2 regions of the Knoellia sp. LjRoot47 genome follow, and region 2 is predicted to be linked to the other one. Evidence: riboswitches for the same ligand, from Rfam matches in the RefSeq annotation. Region 2 holds a riboswitch; the other holds the start of a gene.

Region 1 (15,284 bases), on a different contig from region 2:
GGGGGTTAGCTGTTCCCCAGGCCACGATCACCGCTTCAGCCGTGGCGGCTGCCGCGCTTAGGCGGCGCTGGACGGAGGCGGTGTCCACGTCATCAGCGAGGCCCGCTAAGAAGTGGGTTGACTTCGTGGGTACCTCGATCAGATTCTCCACCTTGACTGTGGCGTGCCCAAGAATGGTGGCCAGCACGGCCACGTTCTTCCATGAGACCGTGTCGGAAGGTTCCTTCAGTGGAGGGTTGCACAGAACGGCCAAGAGACCACCAGCACCGGCGCGTTCGGTGAGCCAGCTAGGGAAGGCGTCGTCGTTCATCACGAGGAGATCCTGTCCGAACCCGCGCCGGTCGACTGGAAGGGGGTATGTGGAGGGCAGTGTCGGTGGAGATGCGCTCGTCCACAACCATCCGTCGCGGACCTCGTTTTCCACAGTCGGCGCTCAGGGTCACTCTCGTGTCGGCGGCTTAACCTAAAGTTGCGGCATGTCCACGTCACTCCCCGTCGAGATGGTCCATCGGATCGATGACCCGCATCCCTTTGAGTGTCTGCTCGCGGAGCTGACGGGTATCCCCGGAACGTTGTCGCGGGAAGTTGAGAAAAGCCTCAATGTGGTCTTGGCTCAGTTGGGCCCTGTCGGAGACCTCGATAGAGAAGGAATTGCGGCGGAGTTCTACGGTCGTTTGAACCAGAAAATGGGTTCGAATAAGGAAACGATCAGCGCACTGTATGCAGAATGCGCCGCGGCTGGGATCACCTTCAACTCCCCGAGGAAGCGTCGACTCGAATGGGCAATCAATACGAATAATCCGAAGGGGCTGGTGAGCGAGTTGACGTCGCGGGGAGTCAGCCCGGAGGTCATTCGTCGGGTTATGGCCGCAATTGCGCCGGTGACCCATGCGGAGACGAGGCAACTGCTGCTCGGTGAGGCGACTGACCCAACGAAGTTGCGGAAACAGCCTGATCGCGACGTCGCGAACGACGTGTTCAATGCGGCTGCAGGCCCCCTTGTCTGGTCGATATGGAAACCGGCAGACCTGGCCACTGTCTTTACCGAATCTCCGATGCCGTTCTCTGGCGTTTACATGAACGATCTGCGCTCCTTCAAGCCGGAGATGTTTGAACGGCGACGGAGCCTTGTGGTCCGGCAAGTACAACCAAGCCCTGGGGAGGCGTACCAAGACATCCGGGGGAGGTTGACGCAGTGGATTGCTGACGAATTCGAGGCGCTTGACAACTACGGCTTTCTGGCCCTCGTAATCGAAGTTGGGGTTGGAGTCGAGGCTCAGGCTTGGGAACTCGCATCCGATTTGCCCTTGTTTGCCGAACGGTTCAGGGAAGAGCCGCTCAAACAAATGTTCTTTCGCTCCAAGGATGTGGAGCGGGAGACGCTTGGTCACGTTACGAAGATCGACGAGGCTGAAGCTCATTTTGAGTTGCTTAATGAGGGATTCACCTATCGGGACACTTTTGTATTGCACGACGAAGCGGATCAAGTCCGCAGGCTGGTGCTGGTCCTACAGAAGAATCGGCGGGACGAGACCAAGCTGCCGTGTCCTGGCTGTCGTAGTGACAATATCGGTGGCAATTCGTACCCAAGTTTCGGAGTCAAGAGCTGGGAGTGCGCAAACCCGCTCTGCACTGACCGCAGCATCTATAACCGGGGCAAGCGCTACGATTTCCGTTCTCTGCTCAAGGTGGAAGGTATTGAGGTCGATGGCAACCAGATTTCCGTCGAAAGTGTACGGCGATGGCAACGCGATGTCCTCCCTTTCCTCTCTGATGGGGAGATAATCGACACGCTACTTGCGCACTATTCAATGCGAGGTGATGTTGTAGTCCTGTTGGATACCAAGGCGCTGGCCTCGAAAGCTCTCGGTCGTGAGGTCCGCAGTGGGGAGGAGCCGGACACCGCGAGCCATCGTTTGGACTTCTGGGACTCCGCCTTCTTCCGCAGGTTTTTGCCCATCACCACCCCGGGCGTAGGTTGCATGCCCCTCCCGACATCAGGCGTCGGGGCGAAGGCGAGTCTCGGTACGAACCAGTCCAGTTGGTGCGTCCTCGAGGGCGACGCGATCGACGTTCTAAGCGAGATCCCAGACGACACTTTTGACCGGTCCATCACGTCGCCTCCGTATTACAACGCACGCGAGTATTCGCAGTGGCCGAACCTTTATGCCTACATGCATGACATGTACCGGATCGGCGAACAGGTTTTCCGAACACTTAAGCCGGGCGGATTATACGTTTACAACATCTTTGACTACTTCGATAACGACAGGGTCGTCACCTTCAGCGATATGGGCAAGAAGCGCTTGCTGCTATCCGCGCTCATGGTCGACACGTTTCGTCGAATTGGATTTAGCTACCTTGGCTCAGCCGTATGGGACAAGGGCGATATTCAGGGGAAGCGTGGATTCAATGCCGGAAACTTCGCGCCCTTCTATCAGTCGCCCTTCAACTGCTGGGAACACGTCTTGGTCGTGCAGAAGCCGATGTCGGGACCCGCGAGTGGGGCGCAGAGAAGTTTCCTGCCCGGCATTAATCAAGCCCTCCGGATTCATCCAGTGGTGAAAATGCTTCGTGGGCAAAACATTCTTGGCCATACGGCGCCCTACCCTTCGGAGCTTGTGACCGCTCTGCTTGCTGGCCTCCCGGTTGACTCCCTCGTCCTGGACCCCTTCGCTGGGTCTGGTACAACGGCTCGTGCGGCAATCAGTGCCGGACACCGGGCAGTTCTAATCGAACGAGACTCCACCTATGCCGACCTTAGTCGTCGTCTGACGCGGGAGCATGCAGCCAGCATGGCGGAGGAGCGAACTAAGGAGACCCTGTTCTGATTGGTCCAAGCTCCTGGCCCAGCCTCATGGGCCATCGGGTATCGCCCGGAGTCTGGCGGCTCCCCGAGTTGGGATGCGGCGAACTAACTTGCCCTTGATCCCCGCCGTCGGCATAGTTCCAAACTCGACGTCGTCGAACAGGGCAACCACGGACTGCCGCTGACTTCGTAGAGTCCATGCCAGCATGTCGTGACCGCGTGGCGCGAAGTTGATCCAGCCGTTCGCAACTGGCCAGATCGCGATGTCTGTCGTGGGGCGATCCCCCAGCGGATATACGAAGGGGATCGCGCCAACGGGGTGTTCAAAATATCGAATGACGTCCTCTTGGGGCACCTTGGCAAGAAAGCAATGGATGGCATCGCCGGGAACGTTTGCGGCGTGAAGGGTTGCGCCCGCAGGAATCGTCTCGTCGGAACTGAAGCGACGCGTGATGGCTCCGTCACCCCAGACAAGGAGATCGTAGGCCTCAGTCTCGTGCGCAATTGTGTAGTGGCCTTCTCGCTTGAGCCAGATCGCCATCGCCCAAGCTTCCTGAAAGCGAATGTCCGACATGGTCATGCCGTAGAGCCTGCAGAGCCTGGCCAGATCTTGGAGGGAGACGGGTCTAACTTCAAGGAGAATCCACATTAGTGCCTGTTGGGCTGGCAGGAGGGTACGTCCGGCACGCGCAACGTGGGACTTGCGCTTCGCTACGTTGTGTCTCCGGCAACGGAGGGTCATGTTCGAGAGGTAGTCTGCGTCTCGCGGATCCGGGTAGGTTTCGCGGCCCTCAATGTGGTCCGCCTGAAGGTCCAGCCTCGTCCCGCAGTCAACGCAGCGCCCTGTCATGGAATAGAGCCATGTTCGGACGTGGGACCAGAATGATTGACCTGTGTTCAGCGTGGCGTGGTTGTCTTTGAAGCCATAGAGAGTGGCACTTGAGGAGGCTATCTGAGTGCCTACCTGGGGTGGGTTCAGTTCACCCAGCACGGTTGTCGTGATTTCACGCCACGTGACGACGCCGTCGTCAACGAGATTTTCCGCCATTTCGCGCCACCTCGCTTCGTCCCATGAGGCGTCGTGAAGGCCATGAGCATTCTCGGCGATTCCTTCCTCTGCGGGCTCATCGGTCACGTGGCTAATCCTTCTTTTGGCTTGAGGAGTTACAAGTTGCTCACAGTGGCCACGGGAAATGGCGCCCGCCTACATTCGATCGATCCAGGTGTCTTCCTCGCGGTCGTCCCATGACGACCACGCCCTGAGCGAAGTGGGGGGTTGGGTTGGCTTTAGTTGCGCGAGAGCCTGGTCCGCCTCAGCGCTGGTCAGCGAGCGTAGTGAAGCCACTTGGCGCGCAACTGCGGCTTCGATGGCGGCCTGGCGGGCATCCATGGACCGAAGTCCCATGCCGTCAAGTACCAACCGAAGTTGACTGACTTGCGCATCGGTGACCGGGCCTTTGGCGGATGGCTCAGGAGCAAAGGTTTCGGGCTGCTGCGAGAGGAGTTCCGACACGGCATCATGTTACGGGGGAACCGCAGGTTGGTGACGTCATCTCGAGATTCTTGCGGCGTCGGCCGCCGAGGACGGTGCGACAGCGCCGCCCGCAGGCGCCTCGCCGGCGAAGCCGGCGCCTTGATCTGATAGAGGTCAATTCGGCAGTGAGGCCGATGCCGCGCGGCACCTTGAACTCAGAGGAGCCTGGATCGACGGGGAGGACATGATGGCTATGGAGGTACTAGTGAAGGTCGCGAGGGATCGCGACTCTTACGTTGTCTGGTCCTTCGACATGGACTGGCCGAAGGCTTGAGGTGCCCGGATCGACGTGGAAGATCTGGCGTCGGCCGAGGCCTTCGAGCTCGCAGATCAGCGAGGGATTGCCTTTATCGGTTCAGAGCCAAGCCCGGGTTGGGGCGGTTGGGACGACTCGCAGGGTCTGCAAGTTGGTGATCTTGGGGAGATTCACAGGGCCGGGCTCCAAACGATGCTTGAGCGGCTGGAGGAAGATCCCGATGCGGACGTCAGCGACCTACTAGGTTCCATCGATTCCGATGACGGCGATGAGTAGCCCCGCGTGGTGACGGGCTGTCGACGCTTACCGCAGTTCCGAACTGCGTTGTCAGTCGACGGCGATACAGTTCGAACGCTTCAGAGTGACATCGACAAGCACCTGGCTTGATGTCCAGCAACCTCCTCCGCGGAGGTGCTCCAGGGAAAGAGCTGGCTCGCCCATTCGGGCAGGCAAATGCGGATCTCCACGAGTATCGAGGGGTCCTCGTCCTAGGAGGTTCGTTGTCTGAGTCGTTGCACTCCCCGCAGGTCCAAGTGGCCGTGATCGTTCGGAACGCTGAGCGAGTAGTCGCCGAACTCGACCGAGATGACGTCCTGATGGCGCACGGCTACGCCTTGACGCTGATCTCGCAGGCGACAGAGCTGGCCAATGACCTTGAGCTGAAGGTTCGACAACTTCCTCCTGCCGAGCATGAGCGTGCCAATCCTTACCGCCACGTACCTCTGCACGGGGTCACGACGCAGGAAGCAGTGGCCCGGCTGACCACAGAGGACCTCCTGACCTCATGCCGCTACACGAATTGGACGCACGAACACCGAGCGAACCCCATGGCGCGATGGTGGGTGAGTAAGCACATGTCGATCCTCGTTCTCGAGCTCAAGAGACGTGGCCTTGACGAGGACGCATGGCGCGACGGACCCCGCTCCGAATGACCCGCTCGCCGTCGGTGCTGCTCGTTGATGACGTGCGCGATTTCCGCGACCGGAGACCCGCCGCTATTGCTCGCTCATCAAGGGAGGCGATGACCTGGCTACGCCGTCGCGGTGATTCCACGATCGCTGTGATATGGCTCGACTTCGATCTGCAAGGCGGGGATACCGCGCAGCCCATTGTGGACTACCTCGTTGACGAGGCAGCATCGGGCACCCCAGTCGCGGTTGCTCCCATCGAGGTGCACAGTTCAAACGCCAGAGCGGGGCGTCGGATCTACGACGATCTCCGCAGCGCCGGCTATAACGTGCATCGAAACTTCGCGGCCAAGCTTTGGACGCACCAACGCCACCCTGAACGCGGTTGGCGAACTGTCCCCAACGCCAGCCGGACGATGCGAACCAAGGCGCCTACGGCGGAGTCTTTGCAGTGACCAGAAGGCGCGGGCCCCTTAGGTAACCGGCTGCGATGCCGATACGGAACATGGCCACACGGGTCTGATGACTCGAGCTCTGAGAAACCGGCACGGCGTGGGCTTGCGCAGGCCAGCCACGCGCGTTCATCCCCGTCCTCGTCCTCAGCGCATGCGACCCAGCCTCGCGGACGGGGAAGACCGGAGCAACGGTCTACCGCAGGTGACCTGCCGGCGGCTCTTCGCCCAAAGGGTGGTCGTCTCAGGACGAGAGACCTTCAAGACTTGGTAAAGGATCCGGTTCCAACTGGATGCACTGCATGACCCGCTGCGCAATGGCTGTGGAGGAACACGCCTCCGCGGATGCAAGGGGACACCATGCACACCATTGTCAGCACGCTCGTCGCCGCTCCCGGTGACACCACCAACCTCCAGGCTGGATCAAGGAGAACATCATCCCGTTGCTCCTCCTGCTTGTCGCAGTGATGCTCTTCGTCGTCGCCCAACGAGGTGACAACGCGGAAGTTATGCGCGTCGTAGGTGGCGTCGTTATCGCTCTCACGGTCCTTGGTCTCGCTACCAGCGGCAACGCGGGCGAGGTCGGCACCTGGCTCGCCAGCCTGGCGACGGGTTGAGTCATGTGACTGCCCGTCGACGACGAGATCTACAACGTCAACTCGGTCTGGCTTGGCCCGCCCGGTCGCACCCTGCCGTTTCGCGCGCGATACGTCTGTGTGCCGTGGGGGCGGTCGTGCTTGTTCTGCTTCAGGGCACTTAGCGCCGCCTCGGCATCGGCCTCGGCTTCTTCGTCCTGAGCTACAGCGTCCTCGCGACCGTCGGGATCACGCGGGGCATCCTCGTGTTAGTCGATCCCCCGTATTCTCGACACTGCGCGCGCTTTCCAGCGACATCAGTGCTCCACGCGCCGACACGAGCCTTGATCGCGCCACCTTCCACGCCCGCCTCGGAGCGCCCTGTCCCGGGCGAGTGCTGTGCAAATGAAGGACGGCGTTGACACAGTGAGTTCGAGCCTGTCATCTCATCGACTCACCTCGCCACTGCAGCGTTAGCTCAGCGACAGGCCCGCACGCAATGCAGTATGGGTTGAGTGGAGACGAACGTACGAACGCCTATGCAAATCTTCAGCCTGCCGCAGCAGCTGGAGGTGCCGCTGTTTCAGCGTCCGTACGTGTGGGACGAGGGCGATCAGTGGGAGCCGCTTTGGGAGGACATCCGTCGACTGACGGAGATGCGACTCGCCAGCCCGGGGACGCTGGCAACTCACTTCCTTGGCGCGGTGGTGGTTCAGGCACACGAGGGTGCCATCGGCACCCTGAGCAAGAGCAACATCATCGACGGTCAGCAACGACTTACCACGCTTCAACTACTGATGGACGCTGCAGGCGCGGTCCTCGAGTCGGCTGGCTTCGACGGCCTTGCGGGCCAGCTCGAGAGCTTGACGCACAACCAGGCGAACTTCGTCGCCTCTCAGTCATCCCGCCTAAAGATCCGGCATACGAATCGTGATCAAGCCGCGTTTGATGAGGTCATGGGCGCGGATCCACCCATCGATCACGGATCGCTTCGCCATAGCGGGTCCCGCATCGTCCGGGCCCACGGCTATTTCACAGCCGTGGTCTCGGCATGGTTGGGCGACGGCGAAGAGCAAGCGACACGGGCTCAGGCCCTGGTTGGCTCACTCACAAGCGGTCTGCAACTCGTCGCAATCAACCTGACCGCAGCCGAGAACTCGCAGGAGATCTTCGAGACCTTGAACGCGCGCGGCACGCCGCTCACCGCCGCAGACCTCATCAAGAACTTCGTGTTCCAACGGCTCACTGCCGAGGGTGCAGACACAAAAACGGCGTACGCCGAACAGTGGCCCTTCGACACCAAGTTCTGGGAGTCGAGCGTCAGCGTGGGCCGGTACAACATCAGCCGAGGTTCGCTCTTCTTGAATCAATGGCTGGTCTCTCAACTGGGAGAAGAGATCGGACCCCAGCAAACCTTCTCGCGGTTCAAGGCCTATGTCACGCATGAGAGCGCAGTGCCGATGCACGATCTGCTGCTGCTGATCAAGGACCAGGCAGACCGGTACCAGGCCTGGTCTCATGCCGCCGACGACCCTGACAGGCAACTGTCCACGGTCGAGATGGCCATGTACCGGATGAACGCCAACGATGTGCACCTCCTCAAGCCGATCCTGATTTGGCTGCACTCGCGAGGCCTGTCCAAGTCGGAGATCGACGCCGTCGTCATGTCATGCGAGAGCTGGATCACGAGACGCATGCTCCTTCGGCTCACATCGTCCGATCTTGGGCGCGTTGTCGCTGACATCATCGCGCTGCATCGCGATGCCCCGGCGGACGAGCTTGCCGATCGAGTGACCAATCATCTGAGCCGACTCAACGTCGTCAGTACGTATTGGCCGGGCGATGCGGAAATACGTGAGGCATTGCGGGGAGAACTGGCGTATCGAAGGTTCAAAAGAGGGCGGCTACGCATGTTCCTCGAGGCCATCGAGAACGACTTTCGTCGTGGGTCGAATCAGCCGCAGGTCCCGCGACGTGGCTACCCCATCGAACATGTCATGCCGCAGAAGTGGTCGAGTCATTGGCCGGTCGAGAGTAACGAGGCTGAACTCACGCGAGCAGACCACATCCATCGACTCGGGAATCTGACCCTGCTGACGACCTCCCTCAACTCAACCGTGTCGAACTCGGGGTGGCCCACCAAACGAAATGCCCTCCGTAACCACGACACCTTGCTTCTGAACAGCCGGATGCTCGCCGAAGTGGGCAACGACGAATGGTCCGAAGAGGCCATCGACCGTCGAACGGAGCAACTCATTGATGAATTGCTCAAGATCTGGCCCGTGCCGGCTGGGCACAGCGGAACGGTGGTGGACCCACATCAACGATCATCCTCTGGCCCTGAGATGCGGGAGCTGGTCACCGCCGGTGTCCTTCCCGAGGGGACGGAACTGACACCACGGCCGGGGAATTGGGAGTCGCCCCGCGCAGTGGTGCGGGCTGACGGCAAGCTGCTGCTCGACGGGAAGGTCTTCGACTCGCCGTCCGGGGCAGGCAAACACCTCAGAGGAGGGGCCACGAACGGCTGGCACTTCTGGCGCCTACCGGACGGCCGCAAACTCGTGGAACTCCGCGCCGCCACGTCAGCCGTTGTTCTGACGCCAAGGATGCGCGCTTACCAGGACTTCTGGGGCGACCTCCTCGCCACGCTGACTGAGCGGCACCCCGGATGGACGCAAGCGACGACCCCCCCGGCTCAGTCGTGGATCACTCTGCCGTTTGGCTCCTCGACTATTTGGTACGGCATGGCTTTCACCAGCAAGGGGGCCCGGGTTGAGTTGTTCTTCGGCGGTCCCGACGCCGACGCCAACACCTTGGCTTTCGAACAGTTCGTCGCCAAGGGCGGGCCCCTCGTTGCTGAGTTCGGAGACTCCCTTCACTTCGACCCTCTCCCCGAAAACAAGTCATCAAGGATTTCGGTGGACCGACTGGGTCCTGATGTGGAAGACGAAGCCTCTCGTGAGGACACCCTCAATTGGTTCATCGAGACGATGGCTCGATTCCGGCCACTCACCCAGCACATTCGTTCGGAGATCCAGTCCTGAAGCCGACGAATGCAGCCGTGACCCGTGCGTGCAACGACCACTAGGAGGGCCATGACCCGACTCAGCAGACGACCCCATGACGTAGCCGCGGTGCGGGCTTTCCTCATCGACGTGGCTGGTTCGGACCCGTCTCGACCATTGCCCACATATGGCGATGTCGCGAGTGCGTACGGAGGTATCGCCCGCGCCGTTGCCCCTGTCCTCAACTCTGTCGCAGAGGACTGCCGACGCGCAGGGGAGCCGGATCTCAGCGCACTGGTGGTGAACAAGGCGAGCGGTTTTGCCGGCTCCTTCGACGGCGCACCCGTCGTGGAGGGCGCTCGTAACGAGGAGTCATGGTTGGCGGAGCTTGACCGGATCCGACGGCACCCTTGGGCCCGGTGAGTCCTGGGGATGGTCGACGCCGTTTCGATGGCAAGAACCGGCGCCGACTCGCCTCTTGGCGAGGATCGACCGAAACCTAGGTGAGAGTAACCCTGCGATTCGCTGGTTATGCGCCCTGTCTCTGATTATGGCGATCGGCGTTCAACCTTTCAGGAACTGAGGGTGACGCGTCGAGCACCTCGCATCCACAGGATGGCATCGAGGTGTCGCAGTCGATTGTTGGGGCTGCCCACCGCCGCACCTCGTCCGGCTGCTTGGTCGGTCAGTTCGTCGAGTCGTTGTCGGACGTCATCTGCTTGGAGCAGATGACGAAAGACCTGCCAATCGACCTGATAGTTGTGACCCAACCCCAACATGGAGCAGACGACGTTATCCCGCACTGGGAAGAGGTCGGGACGCTTTCGGGCGCAAAGCTTCGAGGCCGTCACCCAAGGGTTCTTGGCCTTGCTGTGGGACGGAGACAGATAGAGCTTCAGCGCCTCGTGCAGTTCGGCCATCGCCAGCAGGGTCGCGTCGTCCGCCATGGCGATGTCCGCATCCATGGGCAGCTGCTCCTCGGACAAGAGTCGTAAGACGTGGTTGCGCTGCGGTGAGGGCTCGAGCAGTTTGCGGACTGAGTAGGGAGGTGCCTGCACGGACAGCAGCGTCAGGGCCAGAAGGTCTGAAGGTGTGAGGTCCCATGGCGAGGAGGGGCCCAAGTCCACGAACGTCGCCCCGGCGTAGTTGCCGTCGCGGTCGTAGTAGGTCACCAGGTCCTGCACCACCATGTCGTCTTCAAGAGCCGCCCGGACCACGCCATCGGCTTTGCGTACGACTTCGTCACTCACCCCTTCCCAGCCCTCGGGGACGGAGTTGAATCGGTCGTTGGTCATGCCTACCCCCAGCTCGTCGTGTGACTCACCTCATCACGTTGCGTGGGCCGAGGGAGTGAGAACGCGCAGAGGACTCAGTCATCGGATTCCTTCACTCCCTGACCTGCTCGCTGAAGTCGGGCGCAAGTGAGGCTCAAGAACCCTCCGTCACTGTCGTGGACAGCAGCTCGACCATCCACGACAGGAGTCACCCAGTGTCCACCTCCGGCAACCCCACGATTCTCGTTCTTGGCTCGACCGGCCTTATGGGTCGCGAGGTCGTCCGCTCGCTCAACGAGCGCGGCGTCACCCCGCGCGTCCTCGTCCGCGACCCTGCCCGCCTCCGCCCCACCGACCAGGTCGAGGTCCACCGAGGCGATCTCCGCGACCCTGCCTCTCTCCGCGAGGCCATGCAGGGCGTCGACGCCGTCTTCCACATCTCCCCGCACGAGGCCGACGAGGTCGAGCTCACCCGCACCGTCCTCAACGCCGTCGAGCGCGAAGGCGCCCGCCTCGTCTTCTCGGGCATCCACATCGACGCCTCCAACCGACTCGCCAAGTGGGCGATGCGCACCATCTATGGCCGGATGCTCCCGCGCTACCGCGGCAAGATCGCCATCGGCCACCTCGTCGAGACCTCGAACACGAACCCGATCATGCTCGGCGTCGGCAACTTCATGCAGTGCGACGAGGTCCTCATCGACGTCATTTGCGACGGCCAGTTCGTCCTCCCGACCCACCCCAAGGGCCTCAACCGGGTCGACCTGCGCGACCTCGGCGACATCGCCGCCAACGTCCTACTCGACCCGACCACCCCCGCCGGTGCCTACCCCGTCTGCGGCCCGCGTTCCCTCACCGGAGCCGAGTGCGCCGACATCTGGGCGCGCGAGCTCAACGTCCCCGTCAGCTACGTCGGCGACGACGACGTGGCCATCGACACCGCCCTCACCGCCCACCTCACCGGCTACCGCCTCGAGGACTGGAAGTCGTCCTTCAAGGCCCTGCGCGGGTTCGCCGTCAAGACCAAGAAGTCCGAGCTCGACGCCACCACCCGACTGCTCGGCCGCCCGCCGACCGACTTCACCGAGTTCGTCCGCCGCGTTGTCGCCGAGCACGACCTGACCCCCGCCAACGCCAACTCCAACGCGACCGGAAGCGAGGCCCGGCGATGAAGCAGCTCGACCTCCCCGGCCAGACGCACGTCGCCGAGGGCCCGCTCGACCACACGGGCATGTACGTCATGCACCACGCCTTCCGCCGCGACCTCGCCCGCTTCGCCGCCGCCGCGACCGCCACGCCCCTCGGCGAGCCCGACACCTGGGCCGCCCTCAGCGCGCGGTGGGACCGCTTCACCCACGTCCTCCACGAGCACCACCACGCCGAGGACACGCTCTACTGGCCGGTCCTCCAAGCGGCCGTGAGCGCGCGAGGCACGGACGCCGACCGCGCCGAAGTCACCGCGATGAGCGACGAGCACGCCGAGATCGACCCCGCGCTCGCCGCTCTCACCACTGCCTGGCGCGCCATGGCCGACCACCCCTGCGACGACCACCGCCACGCCCTCGAGATCCGCCTCGCCGGACTGCGCGAACTCCTCGGCGAGCACCTCCGGCACGAGGAGACCGTCGTCCTCCCACTCGTCCAGCGCGTCATGACCGAGGACGAGAGGGCCGGCGTCGAGAAGGAGATCCAGAAGGGCTACGGCCTGCGCGAGACCCCCTTCCTGGTCGGCTGGGTGACCGACGGCCTCCCACCCGACGCACGCGATCACTTCTTCGCCTTCGCCGGTGGCCCGTTCAAGCTTCTGTATGCCGTGATACGCCGCGGTCACGCCCGTCGCGAGCAGCGCGCATTCCGTCACGCCGACCTCCTTGGAGCAGCCGCCCAGACGTGAGTCCGGGTGAGCACGCACCACACCACCGTGGATAGTCTCGAGACAGCCGACCGAGAGGACCTCACGCCATGAGCACCACGGACAACGGACCCCAGCCCAACACGTTCGACATCGAGACCGCGACGAAGGACAACACGGCATACCGAGCGGTGGCCTGGACCGGGAAGTACCTCCAGGTGACGCTCATGTCGATCCCGGTCGGCTCGTCCATCGGGCTGGAGGTGCACCCGGAGACCGACCAGTTCCTGCGGATCGACGCCGGCCGGGGCGTCTGCCGGATGGGTCCGTCCGAGAACGATCTCACCGACACCGAGGTGAGCGACGGCTGGTCGATCCAGGTGCCCGCTGGCACGTGGCACGACGTCGTCAACACCGGTGACGAGCCGCTCCAGCTCTATGCGGTCTACGCGCCCTCGCACCACGCCCAGGGCAAGGTGCACCAGACGGCCGAGGACGCCGAGAAGGACGAGGAGGCCGGCACCGACGAGCCTCCGGAGTGGACCGTCCAGCCGGGCTGACCCGGCCCGCAGCCCCGCCGCACCAGGAGGCTCAGATCTCGAGCGAGCGGCGCTGCTCCGCGAACCGGTCGAGGAGGACGGCCATGTCCCACTCGCAGGCCATCGCCTCTCCCCGGTCGGCCGCGGCGCGCGCCGCCTCGACGTCACCCGCCGTCGCGAGCGCCATCGCGAGGAAACAGTCGACCGGCCCCTGCAGGCTCGCGGTGCCGGCGACGGCCATCCGGCCAGACCACGGCGCGAGCCGCTGCGCCACCTGCCGCGCCAGGTCTGCGTCCTCGACCGCCGTCGCGGCGATCGCCATGAGAGCGAGGTCCATCGACTCGCTCCAGTCCTCCGTCGGCAGGCCTGTGCGTCTCAGCAGCTGCGCGACGCGGTCCCTGTCGCCGGCCACGGCAGCGAGGTGGAGCTGCGGCGTCAGGGTGATGTCGTCGGTGCCGGCCGGGTCGGCGGCGGCCATCTGCCCGGCAAGGACCGCGGCGGCCGGCGGGTTCCACGCGGCCATGGCGTACGCGATGCCGAACTCGATGTAGTCGCTCGCCGGGATCGACATCGTCACACCAGTGAGTCCACGCAGCGAGTCGGCGGCCGCGGCCGGGTCCTCGCGGCTGCGCAGGACGAGGAGGTTGAGCTCGACGAAGCGCAGCGCGAACTCGACGTAGGCCAGCCGCCGCCGCCGCGCGATCGCCAGCGCCGCACCGCTCGCGCTCTCCCACGTCGCCCGGTCACCCGCCTCGACCGCGGCACTCGCGAGCCCCGCCAGCGCCACCGCCTCGGCTGCGACGTCGCCGGAGGCCCGAGCCGCCGCGACCTCCTCCTCCGACAGCGCGCGCCGGACCCCGAGCGACCGACACCGCCACAGCGAGAGGTGGGCCGTCCGCGCCGCCCAGGCGAGGAGCGCCGGGTCCTCGAACCGCCGGGCCAGCGCCATGCCCTCGTCGACGAGCGCCTCGACCTCGGCGTCCGACCCTGGCTGGTAGTAGAGCTGCGCCGCGAGCGCGAGCATGAGCGTGCACCGCTCGGATGAGCCACCCGCGTCGAGCCACGCGAGGGTGGCCCGCAGGTCGTCGACGAGCTCGTGCTCGACCACGCCGAAGTCCATCGGCGTCCACACCGAGTAGCGCGTCAGCGACGCCACCGCGGTCGCCACCCGACCCGGGTCGTCGAGCGCGCGAGCCACCGCAACCGCCTCGACGACGGCGTCCACGGCCTCGCGCCACATCCCCGCCCGCGCCGCGCTCTCGTTGAAGCGCAGGAGTAGGTCGAACCTCTCGTATGCCGTCCCCTGCGGATCCGCTGCCTGCGCGCCGAGCGCGGCGTGGAAGAGGTTCGCGGCCTCGACGTTGGCGAAGTCGTCGGCGGCCAGAGCGCCGGCCGCGGCCGCAGCGGGCCAGGCGCTCCCGGCATACAAGGGTCCGGCCGCGAGCCAGTGGTGGGCGAGGTCGAAGGCTCGCTCGGTGGGGCCGACCGCGGACGGGGGAGCGGCCTCGAGGATGCGGGCGATGCGAGCGTGGGTGCGCGACAACCGGTTCGGTGTCGTCATGGCGAGGATCGCGTCGCGGGTCAGGGCGTGGTCGAAGGACAGCAGCCCCTGCGCGCTGTGCAGGATGCCCGCCTCGTGCGCCGGTTCGAGTCGGTCGAGCAGCTCGTCGGGATCGAGCTCGGCGACCCGGGCAAGGAGGAGTGGCGGGTGCCGGCGACCGAGCGCCGCCGCGAGGAGCAGCAGCTCGCGAACCGCCTCGGGCAGCTCGGCGACGCGGTGCCGGACGACCGACTGGACGCTCTCGGGCACGTCGCCGTCGACCCGGCCGGACTGCTCGGCGAGGCGGGCCAGCTCGACGAGGAAGAAAGGGTTGCCGTCGGTCCGTGCTCGCCATTCGGCGACGACCTCGGGCCGGGCGTCGGCGCCGAGGACCGAGTCGACGAGGTCACGCGCCTCGTCGTCGGCGAGACCGGCGAGCTCGAGGGTCGTGGCGCCGTGGCGCGCGAGGGCGGCGTCGAGCTCGGTGCCGGCGGCGCTGCCGTTCGCCACGGCCCGGCGGGTCGCGACGACGGCCACCCG
Region 2 (15,284 bases):
CTCCCCGAGCCTCGTCAGGGTCCTCGTCTCGATGCTCGTGCTGGGCGCGATGGCGTCCTTCGTGCCACTCCTCGGCGGGGCCCTGCGTCGCTCGCAGCGTCCGATCGGCCCCGTGCCGACCCACCCGGCCCGCCACGTGCCGGAGCCGGGAGCGGTGGTACGCGGACGGCATACGGGCATGGGAGCGCTCGGACTCGCAGCGGTCGTCCTCGCCGTGGCCGCGGGCGCCGCCGCCGACCCGAGCGCCCTGGGCGGCGTCGGACGCTCGGCGGCGGGGGGCATCAGTGCCACCGGGGCGACGACCACGGTGCGGGTGGAGGCCCGCGGGATGCGGTTCCACCCCGACCGGGTCGCGGTCCCGGCCGGCAACCGGCTCGTCGTCGAGCTCGCGAACGCAGACGAGGACGTGCACGACCTCGCCCTGGAGAGCGGCGAGCGCAGCGGACGCATCGCGCCCGGGTCGAGCGGAAGGCTGGAGGTCCCGGTGGTGGGCAGGGGTCTCGACGGCTGGTGCACCATCGCCGGCCACCGGCAGATGGGCATGCTGTTCGCCGTCGAGGTGACCGGCCTCGACGCGGCCACCCGGTCCGACTCGGTGGAGCATGCGGCCACTGGACACTCGACCCAGGAGAACGACAGCGACGCTGCGCCGCGGCAGAACGCCTCACCCGCACCGCGGTTCGACTTCATGGCCGCTCCCCTGCCCGGCTTCCGAGCACGCGACGCGGCCCTCCCACCGGCGTCGCCGAGCCGGACCCACCACGTGGAGCTCACCGTGCGCGAGGTCGAGCGCGAGGTGGGCGTCGGTGTGCGACAGCGGCTCTGGACGTTCAACGGCACGACGCCCGGTCCGGTGCTCCGAGGCCGGGTCGGTGACCGGTTCGTCATCACGCTGCACAACGAGGCCACGATCGGTCACTCGGTCGACTTCCACGCGGGGTCGCTGGCGCCCGACGGCGCGATGCGCACCATCGCGCCCGGGTCGAGCCACACCTTCTCGTTCACCGCCACGCGGGCCGGCGTGTGGATGTACCACTGCAGCACCATGCCGATGTCGCTGCACATCGCGAGTGGCATGTTCGGTGCCGTGGTCATCGACCCGCCCGGACTCGCGCCGGTCGACCGGGAGTACCTCCTCGTGCAGTCCGAGCTCTATCCGGGCCTGCCCTCCGCGGATGCCGACAAGGTCAACGCGGAGCGTCCGGACGCCGTCGTCTTCAACGGGTTCGCCAACCAGTACGACCACGACCCGCTTCGCGCGGGCGTCGGGGAGCGGGTGCGGCTCTGGGTGCTCGACGCCGGCCCGAACCGGGCGTCGTCCTTCCACGTCGTCGGAGGGCAGTTCGACACAGTCTTCGCCGAGGGTGCGTTCTCGCTGAGGCCCGGATCCCCGGGCAGCGTGGGCGGAGCCCAGTCGCTCGGGCTGCACCCCGCCCAGGGCGGGTTCGTCGAGCTGGCCCTGCCCGAACCAGGGCACTACCCGTTCGTCTCGCACCTCATGGTCGACGCCGAACGCGGGGCCCACGGGGTCCTCGAGGTCACTGCACCCTGAGCTCCACGGGCACCTCGCCTCTCTCACGCTCGCGACAGGCCGCCTGCTCCTGCCGCTCCACCCGGCCGTCGTGGACCCTGTCGACCTTCGCGGCGACGGTGGGGGCGTGCTTGAGCGTCATGCCGGCGACAAACATCCGCTGGGCCTGTGGACCGCCCGCTGTGGCGACCCGCCAGCCGTCGAGGACGGCGTTGTCGACGGCCCGCGTGGCCGCGTTGACAGCCTTGCCGGTCATGGACGTCGCGGCAGGAAGGGGCCGCGGTGGGATCCGGACCTGAGCGGGTGCCACCGGCAACCCGGCCTTGACCCGCCACCCGCGCACCCAGTCGTCGAACGTGGTCCGCGCGCCCGCGCCGAGCCGGGACCCGGTCGACGGGTGGGTCACCTTGGTGAAGACCCGCTGTCCGCGCTCGACGGCGACCCTGACGCCCACCGCGGAGCCGGCGGCCATGACCGAGCCCGCGGCCGTCCCGACGGCGACGAGCGCGTTCGTGCCCACCTGCTTCCACGAGCCCTCGTCGTAGAAGACGAGGAGACCCACCTCGCTGAGTGTGCCCGTGGCGGCGCCGGCGACGCCGATGAGCTTGAGCCGGCCCGGCAGCATCCCGCCGAGCATGGCGACCGGCTTGGACACCGTCCCCGCCCCGACGACCGCCCTGTATGCCGTGGTGTCCTCGATCCCGTCCCGCGCCAGGGCCCGCAGCGCTCGGGTGCACGAACGGTCCGCCTCGCGGTGGAGCTCGACGGCTCGGGCATGGCGCCGCTCGGCGTCATCGATGAGGGCGATCTCGGCGTTCATGGCGCGCTCGAGATCCTGTTGCTCGACCGGGTCGACGGCGAACCCACGCCGGCTCATGAAGGCGTCGTGCCGGTGCCACGCCTCGTCGTGCGCGATCATCGCCCGGGCCACCTCGTGCTGGGCTGCCTCGAGCGAGTCGGCGAGGGTGCGCAGCGCCCGGGACGCACCGGCATACCTCTCGATGACGGCGGCGATCACGGGTGGTGGCGCCTGGACGGCCGCCTCGAACGCGTGCCCCGACGGACTGTCCCAGCGCACGCCGGCGCGTAGGCCGAGCAGCACGGTGTTGACGGCCGACAGCCGGGTGGCGCCACCCGTGAGGGCCTCTGCAAGCAGGCGCAGCCGTTCGGGATGGCCGCTGAGCGGGAGCAGCGCCCGGGTCACTGGGACCCCCCGGCGAGGGACCGGCCGACCCTCTCCTCGGTCTCGACGAAGGCGGCTCCGGCAACCGAAGCCCTGTCGGAGAGGTCGGCCAGCTGCTCGACGAGGGCGAGCCGCTGACGGCGCCACCCCGCCATGAGGTGGTCGAAGGCCGCCGCCGCGTCGCCGGGACCGAACGCGGCTGCGTCCTCACCGCCGTCGCCCGCCTGCGCCAGCTGCGCGCTGATGTCGCCGAGCGAGACCCCGAGCTGGGCGATCCACTCCGCCTCGATGCGCATCGTCGTCATGGCGACGACGCTAGGGCGAACCGCGGGCACGGCCGTCGAGTTGTCCACAGCCCCCGGGCCCTCGCTCAGGCCCAACGACTTCTTGCCCGGATGCGACAGGCTCGCTGGCGCATCCGGGCAAGAAGTCGGGGTGCTCAGGCGCCCTTCGCCGCGGTGAAGCCCTGCTCGAGGTCGGCGAGGATGTCGTCGATGTGCTCGATGCCGACTGCGAGGCGCACGAGCCCGGGCGTCACGCCCGCGGCCAGCCGGTCCGAGTCGGGTCCCTGCGAGTGGGTCGTCGTCGCCGGGTGGATCGCCAGCGAACGGACGTCGCCGAGGTTGGCGACGTGCGAGTGCAGCCGCAGCGACTCGACGAACGTCCGACCGGCCTCGACTCCGCCGGCGATCTCGAACGCGAGGACGGCGCCGGAGCCCTTGGGCGTGTACTTCTGCGCGAGCTCGTAGTAGTCGTCGCCCGGCAGCGAGGCCCAGCGCACCGACTCGACCTGCTCGTGGCCCCGGAGGAACTCCGCGACCTTGCGGGTGTTCTCGAGGTGCCGGTCGATGCGGAGGCTGAGCGTCTCGATGCCCTGCGCGATGAGGAACGCGTTGAACGGCGCCACAGCCGGACCGAGGTCGCGCAGCAGCTGGACCCGCGCCTTGAGGATGTAGGCGAGGTTGGCGCCGAGAGCACCGCCGACGCCGAGGTCACGCGCGAAGACCAGCCCGTGGTAGCTCTCCTCGGGCGTGTTGAAGTTCGGGAACCTCTTGGGGTCCTTGCCGAAGTCGAACGTGCCACCGTCGACGATGACGCCGGCGATGGTCGTGCCGTGGCCGCCGAGGTACTTCGTCGCCGAGTGCACGACGATGTCGGCGCCGTGCTCGAGCGGGCGCAGGACGTAGGGCGTCGCGACGGTGTTGTCGACGATGAGCGGGACACCTGCCTCGTGGGCCACCGCGGCCACGGCCTCGATGTCGAGGATCTCGATCTTGGGGTTCGAGATGGTCTCGCCGAAGAACAGCTTCGTGTTGTCCTGCACCGCTGCTCGCCACGACTCCGGGTCAGCCGGGTCGTCGACGAAGGTCACCTGGATGCCGAACTTCGGCAGCGTGTGCTTGAGCAGGTTGAACGTGCCGCCATAGAGCGACGGCGACGCGACGACGTGGTCGCCGGCCTCGGCGACGTTGAGGATCGCGAGGGTCTCGGCGGCCTGCCCGGACGCGACGAGGAGGGCACCGACGCCACCTTCGAGCGAGGCGATGCGCTGCTCGACGGCGTCCTGCGTCGGGTTCATGATGCGCGTGTAGATGTTGCCGAACTCCTTGAGCGCGAACAGGTTTGCCGCGTGCTCGGTGTCCTTGAAGACGTAGGAGGTCGTCTGGTAGATCGGCAGTGCGCGTGCACCTGTCGTCGGGTCGGGCTCCTGCCCGGCATGGATCTGACGGGTCTCGAAGGACCAGTTCGGGGTGCCGGAAGTGGGGTCGTCGGCCATGGCCTTGCTCCTTGTGTGTGCCGTGCTTGCGGGACGTCGGTCGACGTCGCGCCCGGTCTTCACCCGGGGCACCCCACCGCGGTTGGAGGGTTGCCGGCCAGCGAGCCGGGGCTTGTCGCTGGCACTCATGACCTGGTCCCCACGGTAGCCGCGCGTGACCGGCATACGACATCGGCGTCTCGGAAGGTGGACCATCCCGTGGTGACGCTGGGCGCGGGCAGAATGGACGCATGACCTTCCACGTCGACGAGTACAAGGCGGCCGCTGGCCGCTACCGCGCTGGTATGCCGTTCCGCCGGGTCGGGCGGTCGGGTCTCGACCTGCCGGCCATCTCGCTGGGCCTGTGGCACAACTTCGGTGACGACGTCCCGCTCGAGCGTCAGCAGGCGATCCTGCGTCGCGCGTTCGACCGGGGCATCACCCACTTCGACCTCGCGAACAACTACGGGCCTCCCTACGGCAGCGCCGAGCGCAACTTCGGGACCCTCTTCGCCCGCGACTTCAGGCCGTACCGCGACGAGCTCGTCATCAGCAGCAAAGCCGGTTACGACATGTGGCCCGGCCCCTACGGACAGGGCGGGGGCGGCCGCAAGTACATCCTCGCGAGCGCCGACCAGTCGCTGAAGCGGATGGGGCTCGACTACGTCGACATCTTCTACAGCCACCGCTTCGACGAGACGACCCCGCTCGAGGAGACGATGGGCGCGCTGGACTCCCTTGTGCGACAGGGCAAGGCGCTCTACGTCGGCATCTCGTCCTACTCCGGCCCCCGCACCCGCGAGGCCGTCGAGATCCTGCGCGAGCTCGGCACTCCCCTGCTCATCCACCAGCCGTCCTACTCGATGCTCAACCGTTGGGTCGAGTCTGCAACTGCCTCCGGCGGCGGCGCAGGCCTCCTCGACGTCCTGGAGGAGACCGGCGTCGGGTGCATCGCGTTCTCGCCGCTGGCGCAGGGGATGCTCACGAGCAAGTACCTCAAGGGCGTCCCCGAGGGGTCACGCGCCTCGCAGGGCAAGAGCCTGTCGCCCGACCTGCTCACCGAGGAGTCGCTCAAGCACGTCCGCGCGCTCAACACGATGGCCAAGAAGCGCGGCCAGACGCTCGCCCAGATGGCACTCGCCTGGCTGCTGCGCGACGACCGGGTGACGTCGGTGCTCGTCGGCGCCTCCAGCGTCGAGCAGCTCGACGACAACCTGCTCGCGGTCAAGAACCTCGGCTTCAGTGATGATGAGCTCGCGAAGATCGACAAGCACGCCGTCGACGCGGGCATCAACCTCTGGGCGACGTCCTCGAACCACTGAGGCTCAGGCGTCCGTGCGGGTCCCGTCGGGGCCCGCACGCAGGCCTGCGTGGCGCACCTTGGTGAGCCACCAGATGCCGAGCACCGGCAGCACGAGCGGCACGTAGCCGTAGCCCGAGCCGAAGTGCGACCAGACCGTCTTGTCCGGGAAGGCGCTCGGGACGGCATACGAGAGGGCCCCGACGACGAGCACCCCGACGAGCTCGACGGTGCACGCCAGCAGCGCCACTCGCGTCGATGCGCGGTCACCGCGGGCCATCCCGACGGTCGCCACGATGTAGATCACGGCTGCCAGCGCCGAGAGCAGGTAGGCCAGCGGCGCGCGGCTGAAGTACTCGAGGATCTGCAGGATCGAGCGCCCCGTCGCCGCGAGCGCGAGGACGCCGTAGACCACGACGAGGATGCGTCCCGGACCTCGGCCCGAGTGCGTGGGCGCAGTGGCGTCGGCGTCGTCGGTACCGAGGTCGGAGGCGTCAGGCATAGATGTCCCAGATCTGCTGGAGGCGGAGGGTCATGACGATGACGGCGAACGCGCCGACGGCGACCGAGGCCATCGCCCAGCGCGTCTTGTCCTTGATCGCGCCCCAGGTCGTGATGCCGAGGACGAACGGCAGCGTGACGATGTATGCCGCGAACGTCGCCCGGTGCCCGTCGAGGCTTCCGATGCCCGCCAGCCCGGCGACGAGCTGGACGATGACCCCGAGCTCGACGAGGGCGACGAGGCCGAGCAGCCAGTTGTCGATGAGCCGGTCGAACAGCGTGTAGGCCAGGGCCATGAGGGTGAGGAGCGCCGCGGCGGCGACGAGCACCTGGGTGAGCAGGAGGAGCACGGCGGACAGCCTACGTCGCGGGTTTGGTTGGATTGCAGGCATGACCTCAGCGCAGATCGGCGACGTCCGGATCGAGTACGTCGTCGACGGTCCCGACGACGGCGAGCCGATGCTCCTCATCATGGGTATGGGCGCCCAGCTGGTCGCATGGCCGCAGGATCTCGTGGACCTGCTCGTCGAGCGCGGCTTCCGGGTGGTTCGCTACGACAACCGCGACCAGGGTCTGTCCTCCTTCACGGATGCCCCCGCCCCGACGCGTGGCGACATCGCCCGCGGGCTCGCCGCCCGACGGCTGGCCCGCTCGGACTACACCCTGGGCGACCTCGCCGCCGATGCAGCGGGCCTCCTCGAGCACCTCGGCATCGCGTCGGCGCACGTCGTCGGCGCGTCGATGGGCGGGATGATCGCCCAGGAGCTCACCGTCACCCGACCCGAGATGGTGCGATCGCTCTGCTCGATCATGTCCAACACCGGTCACCGGCGCTACGGACGGACGTCGGCCAAGCTGCTTCCCGCGCTGCTGCGCCAGATCCGCGCGAACCCGCCACGCACCCGTGACGAGGCCGTGGCTGCCAGCGTCGAGGCGTTCCGGGTCATCGCCGGGCACGACTTCGACGCCGACGAGATGCGTCTCATGGCGCAGGCGCACGTGGAGCGCGGCGCGGTGACGTCGGTGAGCCGCGACCGTCAGCTCAACGCGATCAACGCCTCCCCGGACCGCACGCCGCGGCTGCGGCGGATCACGGCGCCGACGCTCGTCATCCACGGCCTGCGCGACAGGCTGGTCCTGCCTAGCGGTGGGGTGGCGACGGCGCGGGCGATCCCGGGCTCACGCCTCCTCGTCTTCCCCGAGATGGGACACGACCTTCCCCGTGGGCGACGGGTCGAGATGGCCGACGCGATCGCGACGAACGCGGCCCGCGCCGGGTCCGCCGACAGCACGCGAGCCGCCGACGTTCGCGCGATCGATGGCATCGTCGACGAGTTCTTCGCAGCGTTCTCGACCGGAACCGGCCTCGACGAGCGGATGGACCGCCTGGCCGAGCTGTTCCTTCCCGGGGCCAGGATCGTTGCGGCACAGGGGGACTCGGTCCGCTCCTTCGACGTCGGCGAGTTCATCGAGCCCCGTCGTGCCCTCCTCGCCGAGGGCGGGACCCTCGAGTCGTTCCGCGAGTGGGCGAGGCCGGGCCGCGTCGAGATCTTCGGCGACGTCGCCCACTGGTTCGGGGAGTACGCCAAGGAGGGCGTGCAGGACGGCGAAGCCTTCACGGGTCGCGGCGGCAAGTCGATCCAGCTCGTGCGCACCGGTGGAGCGTGGCGGATCAGCGCCGCCGCGTGGGACGACGCCTGAGGGACGACGCCTGAGAGACGACGCCTGAGGGACGTCAGACCGCCTCGGGCCGGACAGGGCTCGAGCGCCGACCGACGGTGAGAGCCACCGCGGAGATCGCGACCGCGGCAGCAGCAACGAGGGCGAACGCGCCGACGACGGACGACTGCGGCTCGTCGGAAAACCGCCCGAAGGCCAGCCATGACAGGCCCCAGACCGCGGAGGCGGCCACGCCCCACCGGGTGGGCTCGGCGCGCATCAGGGCCACTGCGACGGACGTCACGAGAGCGAGCGCCAGCACGGCGGCGACGACGGCACCCCCACGCGTGACGTTGACCCCGCTGTTGCCGAGCGCCGCAGCGACGTTGGCGAACGTCGCGACGGCGACCCAGCCGAGATAGAGCCCGGCCGTGATCCGCACGAGCCACGTCCCCGCGGGACCGGCGGCATGGTCGCCGGCGGAGGCGAGCTCGAGCGCGAGCCGGGCGAGGACGAGCAGCAGCGCGAGGATGACGAGCACGCTCACCCAGATCCACCCCTGCTGCGTCACGAGCAGCCAGACGGCGTTGAGGACCATCGAGCCGGCGACCATCCACCCCGTCCGGCGCGCGAGCTCGCTGCGTCCCGGCCCGGGCAGCCACTGCCACACGGTGTAGGCGGCAAGCCCGATGTAGATCACCGACCAGATCGAGAACGCCGGCCCGGCCGGAGCGAGCAGGGTGGCGTCCGCCGAGAGCGAGCCGCCGGACGACTCCTCCACGCGGGTACCGATGACCCCGACGCCGACGAGCGTTCCGAGCACGCAGAAGATCTCGGAGAGGGTCACGACGACCTGACGTGTGCGATCCGACGACATGTCCATGTGAGCAGCCTGCCACCCGTCACCCGGTCGAGACCCGCACGACGTACCCGTCTGATGACATATCTGCAGGTCCGGGCGCTGGACCCCCTACACTTCGGAGGTGACCACCACCCCAGCAGCGACGATGCCGGTCGACGCGATGCTCGTCGCCGCACGCGCCATGGACGAGCGCACGCTGCGCGCGCTGCTTCGTGACGAGGCCCGCAGTCACGGCGTGAACGCCACGATCACCGACGTCGTGCTGCCCTTCCTCAACGCTGTCGGTCAGGCATGGGAGCGCGGCGACTGCTCGGTCGCCTCCGAGCACTTCGCCAGCCAGGTGACCCGGTCGTGGCTCACGGCGGCAGCGGTCAGCGACCCGGACGCTCCGTCCACCGCGGTGGACCCCGTTGTCCTGGCCTGCCCGCCCGGTGAGCGTCATGACCTCGGCCTGCTGTGCTTCCACGTCCTCCTGGTGCGATCCGGTGTGCCGTCGCGGTTCCTCGGCTCCGACACGCCGCTGCCGGGTCTGGCCAACGTGTGCCGGGCCATCGGGGCATCAGGTGTCGTCGTCGCGGCGACCCGTCCGCGCGTGTTCGAGGCGCACGCCGGCGCGCTGCGCACGCTGGCGCGGCACTACCCGCTTGCCATCGGCGGCGCAGGAGCCGACTCGGACATGGCCGAGCGCGTCGGCGCCACCTTCCTGCCGGGCGACATGCGGCGCTCGCTCGCCCACCTCGTCCGCTGGCACCGTGGTGAAGCCGGCGGCGTGACCGTCTCGGCCTAACCGTCTCGGCCTGACCGTCTCGGCCCGACCGCACGGGGAGTCCTCCCCATTCCCGGCACGGCCCGACGCTCCTACGCTGGTCCCATGACGCTCCGGATCCAACCCGGAGAGGTACGCACTGCCTGGACTCTGGGGGCCGCCGAGGCACGCACGGACCTGGGGAACACGACGACGGACCTCTCGAACGCCCAGGGCTCCTCCATGGGCGACCTCGCGGACGACCTCGCGTATGCCGTGGGGCGGGTTCGCGGGGTCACGACGACGACCTCGCGCGTCCTCGAGTCCTTCGACACCAACGTCGAGTCGTGCCTCACGACCTACGAACGGACCGACCACGCCTCCGCCGGTGCGTTCACCTCCCTCACTCCCCCGCAGCCATGAGCATCACCGACGTCATCGACAAGCTGCAGGGGGTCATCGCCAACCTGCAGGACGTCGACCTGTGGCCGCCGTGGGACGCGGCCCAGACGATCGTCAACCTCGTCGGGGACCTGGTCACCATCGCGACGGAGGCACCGGGGCCCGCGCCCACGGACATCGACGACGCCGCCTCGGCGTGGCGCCGTCTCGGGCGGACGTGGAACGGCGCCTGCACCGACGTCACCCGCACGCACGACAAGACGACGACCACGGTCTGGGAGGGCGACGCCGGCGACGGCTACCGCGCCTCGCTCACCGCTCTCGTGGACCGGATGGACTCCGTCGAGCCCGCCACCCGCGCGATCGACAGCGCGCTCGGAACGCTGAGCACCGACATGGAGTCGGCCCGGACGAGGCACGCCGACGCCTGGGTCGAGCTCGACGAGCACCGGTCGATCTCGTGGGGCGACCTCAACCCGTTCGCGCTCAAGGACAAGATCGCGGGCATCCTCCAAGCAGTCCTCCACGGGGCACAGGAGCTTCTCGGCGCCTACCAGGACGCCGACTCGGCGATCACCACGGCGGCTCGGCTCATCCGCAACGCCGTCGACGAGCTCGAGCTGCCCCACGAGCTCCCCGAGGGCGTCGACCCCGTGAGCGGCGTCAACCTCTTCGTCGGTGGCGGCGACGGCAACGACTCCGGACCACTGCGCGGCAACACCGTCGCCCGCGCCAACGACGCGATGGCCGCCATGACACCGGCCGAGCGGGCAGAGGCTCAGCGCCTGCTCGCCGCCGCACCCGACGACACCGCGCGGGGCTGGCTCCTCGCGGCCATCGCGGCCGGGGCCACGGGGGCCACCTTGCTCAACTACTCGACGAAGCTGGGGCAGCTGTCACCGGCGCAGCGACGAGCCCTCGACCCGACGACCCACCCCGGCATCCTCCGGCAGCCGGACGGCACGACCTGCGGCTCCTCGAGCCTGCTGCTCGCCTCGATGCTCAACGACCCGCTCTACGCCATGCGCGTCCTCACCGGCTACGACCCCCGGACCGGTCAGCAGGTCCCGGACCCCGGGCCGGTCCCCAACGACCGCAACCCCCTGGGCCCGGGGGCCACACCCGAGCAGATCGCGATGCACAACCGGTTCCAGCACGACGCCATCGACCTGCACCACCAGACCAACGGCCTCACGACGCACGACGGCAAGTTCAACGGCTGGTGGCCCGAGGCTGCCGGCACGAGCCCCGGCTCGGCCGCACGCCAGATGTCCGGGGACGGCGGCTCCGGGACGGGCGGGGACTACGAGACCCGTTACGTCGACCCCGGTGACCCCGGCGACGCCTACGACCGGATCGCCCGAGCCGTCGACAACGGCCAGGCGGTGCCCGTCTACACCTACGACGTCGACGGCACGGACAACGCCGGCTCCCACATCGTGCTCGTCACCGGCACCGAGGACGGCAACCTGCGCGTCTACGAGCCAGAGTCGGGCGAGACTCGCACGACGACCCGCGAGGACTTCGTCAACCGCGACCTCGGCGGCTCGATGGGCTGGGACAAGCCGCTCGTGGCGATCCTGCCGCCCGAGTGAGCGCGTGGCAAGGTGTGGGCATGCAGCGTGCGGGGATGCGGGGGGCGAACGCGATCGGGCTCGGCCTGGCGGGCATCCTCGCCGTCGTGACGCTGGCCGGCTGCCAGACGGAGAAGGACGGACGCACCTTCCCCGACGCCACGGACCTCACCCGCGCTCAGGCTGCGTGGTCCGACCCGTGGATCGCGGCTGCGAAGGCCACCACCGTCGGACCGAACGGTCCGGCGCCCGCAGTGAGCCGCTCCGTCGCCGGTCGCGCCTACGTCACGACCAGCGCACCTCGGGCTGCCGTCGCCACCGAGGTCAGGGCGGCGACCGGCGCCGGGTGGAACCTCGTCCAGGCGGAGTGCGCACCTGACGAGCAGGGCTTCCCCGGGGCTGCGAGTGCCCAGCTCGTCCGCGGCACGGGTGACGACGCCATCACGGCCCTGCTCCGGGCGTCGACGGCCCTGCCCGACACCACTCCCTCGGCCTCCGGCTCGCCGGTTCCGGGCGCCTCCGACCGCACGCAGGTCGGCCTCGAGGCGGTGGTCCCCCACCACCTCGAGCGGGCTCCCGCGCCGTCCCCCTCGCTCGACCCGGCAACCACCTGCCTGTTCACCGGCGCCGCACCCACCGCGTCCCCCACCGACACCGCGGCGCCCCCCGTCGTGTCCAGTCCCGCGGCTCTGACCGGCGAGCGAGTGAAGCCTCCTGTCTGGCCCGACGAGGACACGAGCGACATGGCTGCCGACGTCAAGGTCATCGAGGGTGACCCGGGCCTGGCCTCGCTCGGACTGAAGGTGGGCACGCCCGGCTCGCGCGGCGAGTCCGAGGCCCGCGACGCGGCCGGCGGTTCTGTCTCGGGGGTGGCCGCCCCCGGCGGGCTTCCCGCGCTCGTGGACTCGCTCACCTCGAGCGGGTGGGTTCTCACGTATGCCGCGTGCATCGGTCCCGGGGCTCCCAACGTCGCCGAGCTGACCCGGCCCGCCGGCACGCGATCCGCGGTGCTGCGCCTGTCGCAGGTCGCCGCTCCCCCGGCATCGTCCGGACCGTCGACCCCGGCGTCGGTCGACGCCACCGTCGTCCTGTCCACTCCCGGCTACAGCCTCGCCGTCCCGGCCACTGTCGACGACCCCTGCTTCAGCGCGTCACCGTCCCCGACGTCGTTCTCGCACAGCGGAACCCCGCATCTGGGGCCCACGCGGATGTTCCCGCTCATCCGCTGACCACGTCGCGTCCCTGACCCGGTGAGGCACCCACAGCTCGCCAGTCGAGACCGCCGCCAGCAGAACGGCGCCGCGCCACCACGAGGTGGTGCGGCGCCGTTCTCATGGCGCGACGTGTCGAGCCTCAGGTCAGGCCTCGAGCGAGTCCTTGACCGCGGCCACGAGCTGGTCGACCTCGTCCTCGGTGATGACGAGCGGCGGCGCGAGACGGATCGTCATGCCGTGCGTGTCCTTGGCGAGGATGCCGCGCTCCATGAGGCGCTCGCACAGCTCGCGACCGGACGGACCGCCGGGCGTGACGTCGAGGCCGGCCCAGAGACCGCGGACGCGCACCTCGTCCAGACCGTGGCCCACGAGCGGCTGCAGGCCGGCGAGCAGGCGCTCACCGAGGCGACGCGCGCGGTCCTGGTACTCGCCGGTGGCGAGCAGACGGCATACCTCGTGCCCGATCGCGGCAGCGAGCGGGTTCCCGCCGAAGGTCGAGCCGTGCGAGCCGGGCGTGATGACGCCGAGGACGTCGGTGTTGGCCGCGACGGCGGAGACGGGATAGAGGCCGCCGCCGAGCGCCTTGCCGAGGATGTACATGTCGGGCACGACCTCCTCGAGGTCGCACGCGAAGGTCGTGCCGGTGCGCGCGAGACCGGACTGGATCTCGTCGGCGACCATGAGGACGTTCTCCTCGGAGCACAGGACGCGCAGGTCGCGCAGGAAGCCCTCCGGCGGGACGACGACGCCGCCCTCGCCCTGGATCGGCTCGAAGAGCACCGCGACGGTGAACTCGTCGATGGCCGAGCGGACCGACTCGATGTCGCCGTAGCGGACCGCGCGGAAGCCCGGCGTGTAGGGGCCGTAGTTGTCGTGGGCGACCTTGTCGTCGCTGAAGCTGATGATCGTCGTCGTGCGACCGTGGAAGTTGCCCTCCATGACGATGATGTTGGCCTGGTCCTCGGGCACGCCCTTGACCTCGTAGCCCCAGCGACGGCTCACCTTGATCGCGGTCTCGACGGCCTCGGCGCCGGAGTTCATCGGCAGCACCATGTCCTTGGCGGTGAGCTCGGCGAGGGCCTTGGCGAAAGGGCCGAGCTGGTCGTTGAAGAAGGCGCGGCTCGTGAGCGTCAGGGTGCCGACCTGCTCGCGGGCGCGCTCGACGAGCTGCGGGTGCGAGTGGCCGAAGTTGAGGGCGGAGTAGCCCGCGAGGCAGTCGAGGTAGCGCTTGCCGTCGACGTCGGTGACCCAAGCGCCCTCGCCGCTGGCGAGCACGACCGGGAGCGGGTGGTAGTTGTGCGCCGCATAGCGCTCGGTCGTCTCGATGTGCTGCTCGGTCGTGGCGGCGGGGGTGGTGCCGTTGTCGGGCGTCATTGCGGTGTCACTTCCTTCGTGGTGGAGGTCGCGGCCACTGTATCCGCGGCCGGTCGGGGCTGACGAAGGCTCAGGGTTGACGTCGGCTCAGGGTCCAGGCGCCGGCGTCGTCGAGGTCGCCGTCGCCGGTCCTGGTGAAGACGAGGCGGTCGTGCAGCCGGTTGGTCCGCCCGCCCCAGAACTCGACCTCGTCGCACCGGACGCGGTAGCCACCCCAGAAGTCCGGCAGGGGCACGTCGTCCGCGTTGCCCCGGTCCGGCCAGCGGACGGCATACGACTCGTATGCCGTCTCGAGCTCGGCGCGCGAGGCGGCCGGTTGCGACTGGCGCGAGGCCCACGCGGAGATGCGCGAGGCCCACGGGCGGCTGGCGAAGTAGTCGGCGACCTCGGTGCGGTCGAGCAGCTCGGCGCGGCCGCGGAACCGGATCGCCCGGAACATCGCCGGCCACGTGAGCGAGGCGGCGATGGCGTCGTTGCCGGCGAGCTCCTGTCCCTTCGCGGACTCGGTGTTGGTGAGGAAGCCGGGGCCGCGCTCGTCGAAGTAGCGCATGAGGACGGTGCGCACGTTGGGGGCGCCCTCGGTGTCGACCGTGGCGACCGAGAGGGCGTGCGGCTCGGGGACGTCGGCCTGGGCGCGCGAGCGCTCGACCGCCTCACCGACCCAGATCTGGGCCTGCTGCCAGGGAGTCGGTGCGACCTCGTCCTCGGAGATGCCGGTGCCGGTGTAGTCGATGCGGGTGACGTCGTTGTTCACGGAACCGAGCGTATGCCGCCCGCTCGCGGCGGTGCTGCCGCCTCCCCTCTCCCTCCCCCTCGCTGCCGTCGTGGGTGCGGGCGGTTGGATGGTCGGGTGCTGACGATCGCTGCCGCCGACCTCTCCGACCCGGAGCTGCTCGGCTTCCTGCAGGACCATCTCGACGACCTCGCGCCCACCGCTCCCCCGGAGAGTCGGCACGCCCTCGACGTGGACGGGCTGCGTCGGCCCGGTGTGCGGATGTGGGTGGCTCGGGACGGTGTGCGGTTGGTGGGGACGGTGGCCCTGGCTCCCCTCGAGGTGGGTCACGAGGAGCTCAAGAGCATGCGGACCTCACCGGAGTCGCGTGGCCGCGGAGTGGGTGCGTCGCTGCTGCGGTACGCGCTGGACGATGCCCGCGCTCGGGGTGTCGCGCGAGTCTCGCTCGAG

Evidence for each region. A riboswitch is a leader RNA that binds a small molecule or an ion and turns the genes downstream of it on or off. The one in region 2 is predicted to bind S-adenosylmethionine.
Region 1: it holds a riboswitch for S-adenosylmethionine, as region 2 does, so the genes downstream of both, ACSQ11_RS05020 (hypothetical protein) here and ACSQ11_RS16305 (bifunctional o-acetylhomoserine/o-acetylserine sulfhydrylase) in region 2, are expected to answer to the same signal.

What each region holds. Positions count from the first base shown of each region.
Region 1 is NZ_CAXUQS020000001.1:997,090-1,012,373, forward strand. It holds gene ACSQ11_RS05000 (hypothetical protein) at 1-313, opposite strand, end outside; gene ACSQ11_RS05005 (DNA-methyltransferase) at 477-2,831, shown strand; gene ACSQ11_RS05010 (hypothetical protein) at 2,856-3,944, opposite strand; gene ACSQ11_RS05015 (hypothetical protein) at 4,014-4,322, opposite strand; SAM riboswitch class IV at 4,953-5,061, shown strand; gene ACSQ11_RS05020 (hypothetical protein) at 5,100-5,531, shown strand; gene ACSQ11_RS05025 (cyclic-phosphate processing receiver domain-containing protein) at 5,528-5,962, shown strand; gene ACSQ11_RS05030 (DUF4268 domain-containing protein) at 7,074-9,578, shown strand; gene ACSQ11_RS05035 (DUF6308 family protein) at 10,112-10,834, opposite strand; gene ACSQ11_RS05040 (SDR family oxidoreductase) at 11,029-11,985, shown strand; gene ACSQ11_RS05045 (hemerythrin domain-containing protein) at 11,982-12,707, shown strand; gene ACSQ11_RS05050 (cupin domain-containing protein) at 12,776-13,225, shown strand; gene ACSQ11_RS05055 (BTAD domain-containing putative transcriptional regulator) at 13,257-15,284, opposite strand, start outside.
Region 2 is NZ_CAXUQS020000002.1:335,663-350,946, forward strand. It holds gene ACSQ11_RS16290 (multicopper oxidase domain-containing protein) at 1-1,552, shown strand, start outside; gene ACSQ11_RS16295 (hypothetical protein) at 1,539-2,735, opposite strand; gene ACSQ11_RS16300 (hypothetical protein) at 2,732-3,019, opposite strand; gene ACSQ11_RS16305 (bifunctional o-acetylhomoserine/o-acetylserine sulfhydrylase) at 3,154-4,491, opposite strand; SAM riboswitch class IV at 4,509-4,624, opposite strand; gene mgrA (L-glyceraldehyde 3-phosphate reductase) at 4,722-5,792, shown strand; gene ACSQ11_RS16315 (hypothetical protein) at 5,796-6,272, opposite strand; gene ACSQ11_RS16320 (hypothetical protein) at 6,265-6,621, opposite strand; gene ACSQ11_RS16325 (alpha/beta fold hydrolase) at 6,662-7,972, shown strand; gene ACSQ11_RS16330 (tryptophan-rich sensory protein) at 8,007-8,813, opposite strand; gene ACSQ11_RS16335 (cobalamin B12-binding domain-containing protein) at 8,914-9,579, shown strand; gene ACSQ11_RS16340 (hypothetical protein) at 9,664-9,960, shown strand; gene ACSQ11_RS16345 (hypothetical protein) at 9,957-11,534, shown strand; gene ACSQ11_RS16350 (hypothetical protein) at 11,570-12,742, shown strand; gene rocD (ornithine--oxo-acid transaminase) at 12,872-14,101, opposite strand; gene pdxH (pyridoxamine 5'-phosphate oxidase) at 14,172-14,855, opposite strand; gene ACSQ11_RS16365 (GNAT family N-acetyltransferase) at 14,952-15,284, shown strand, end outside.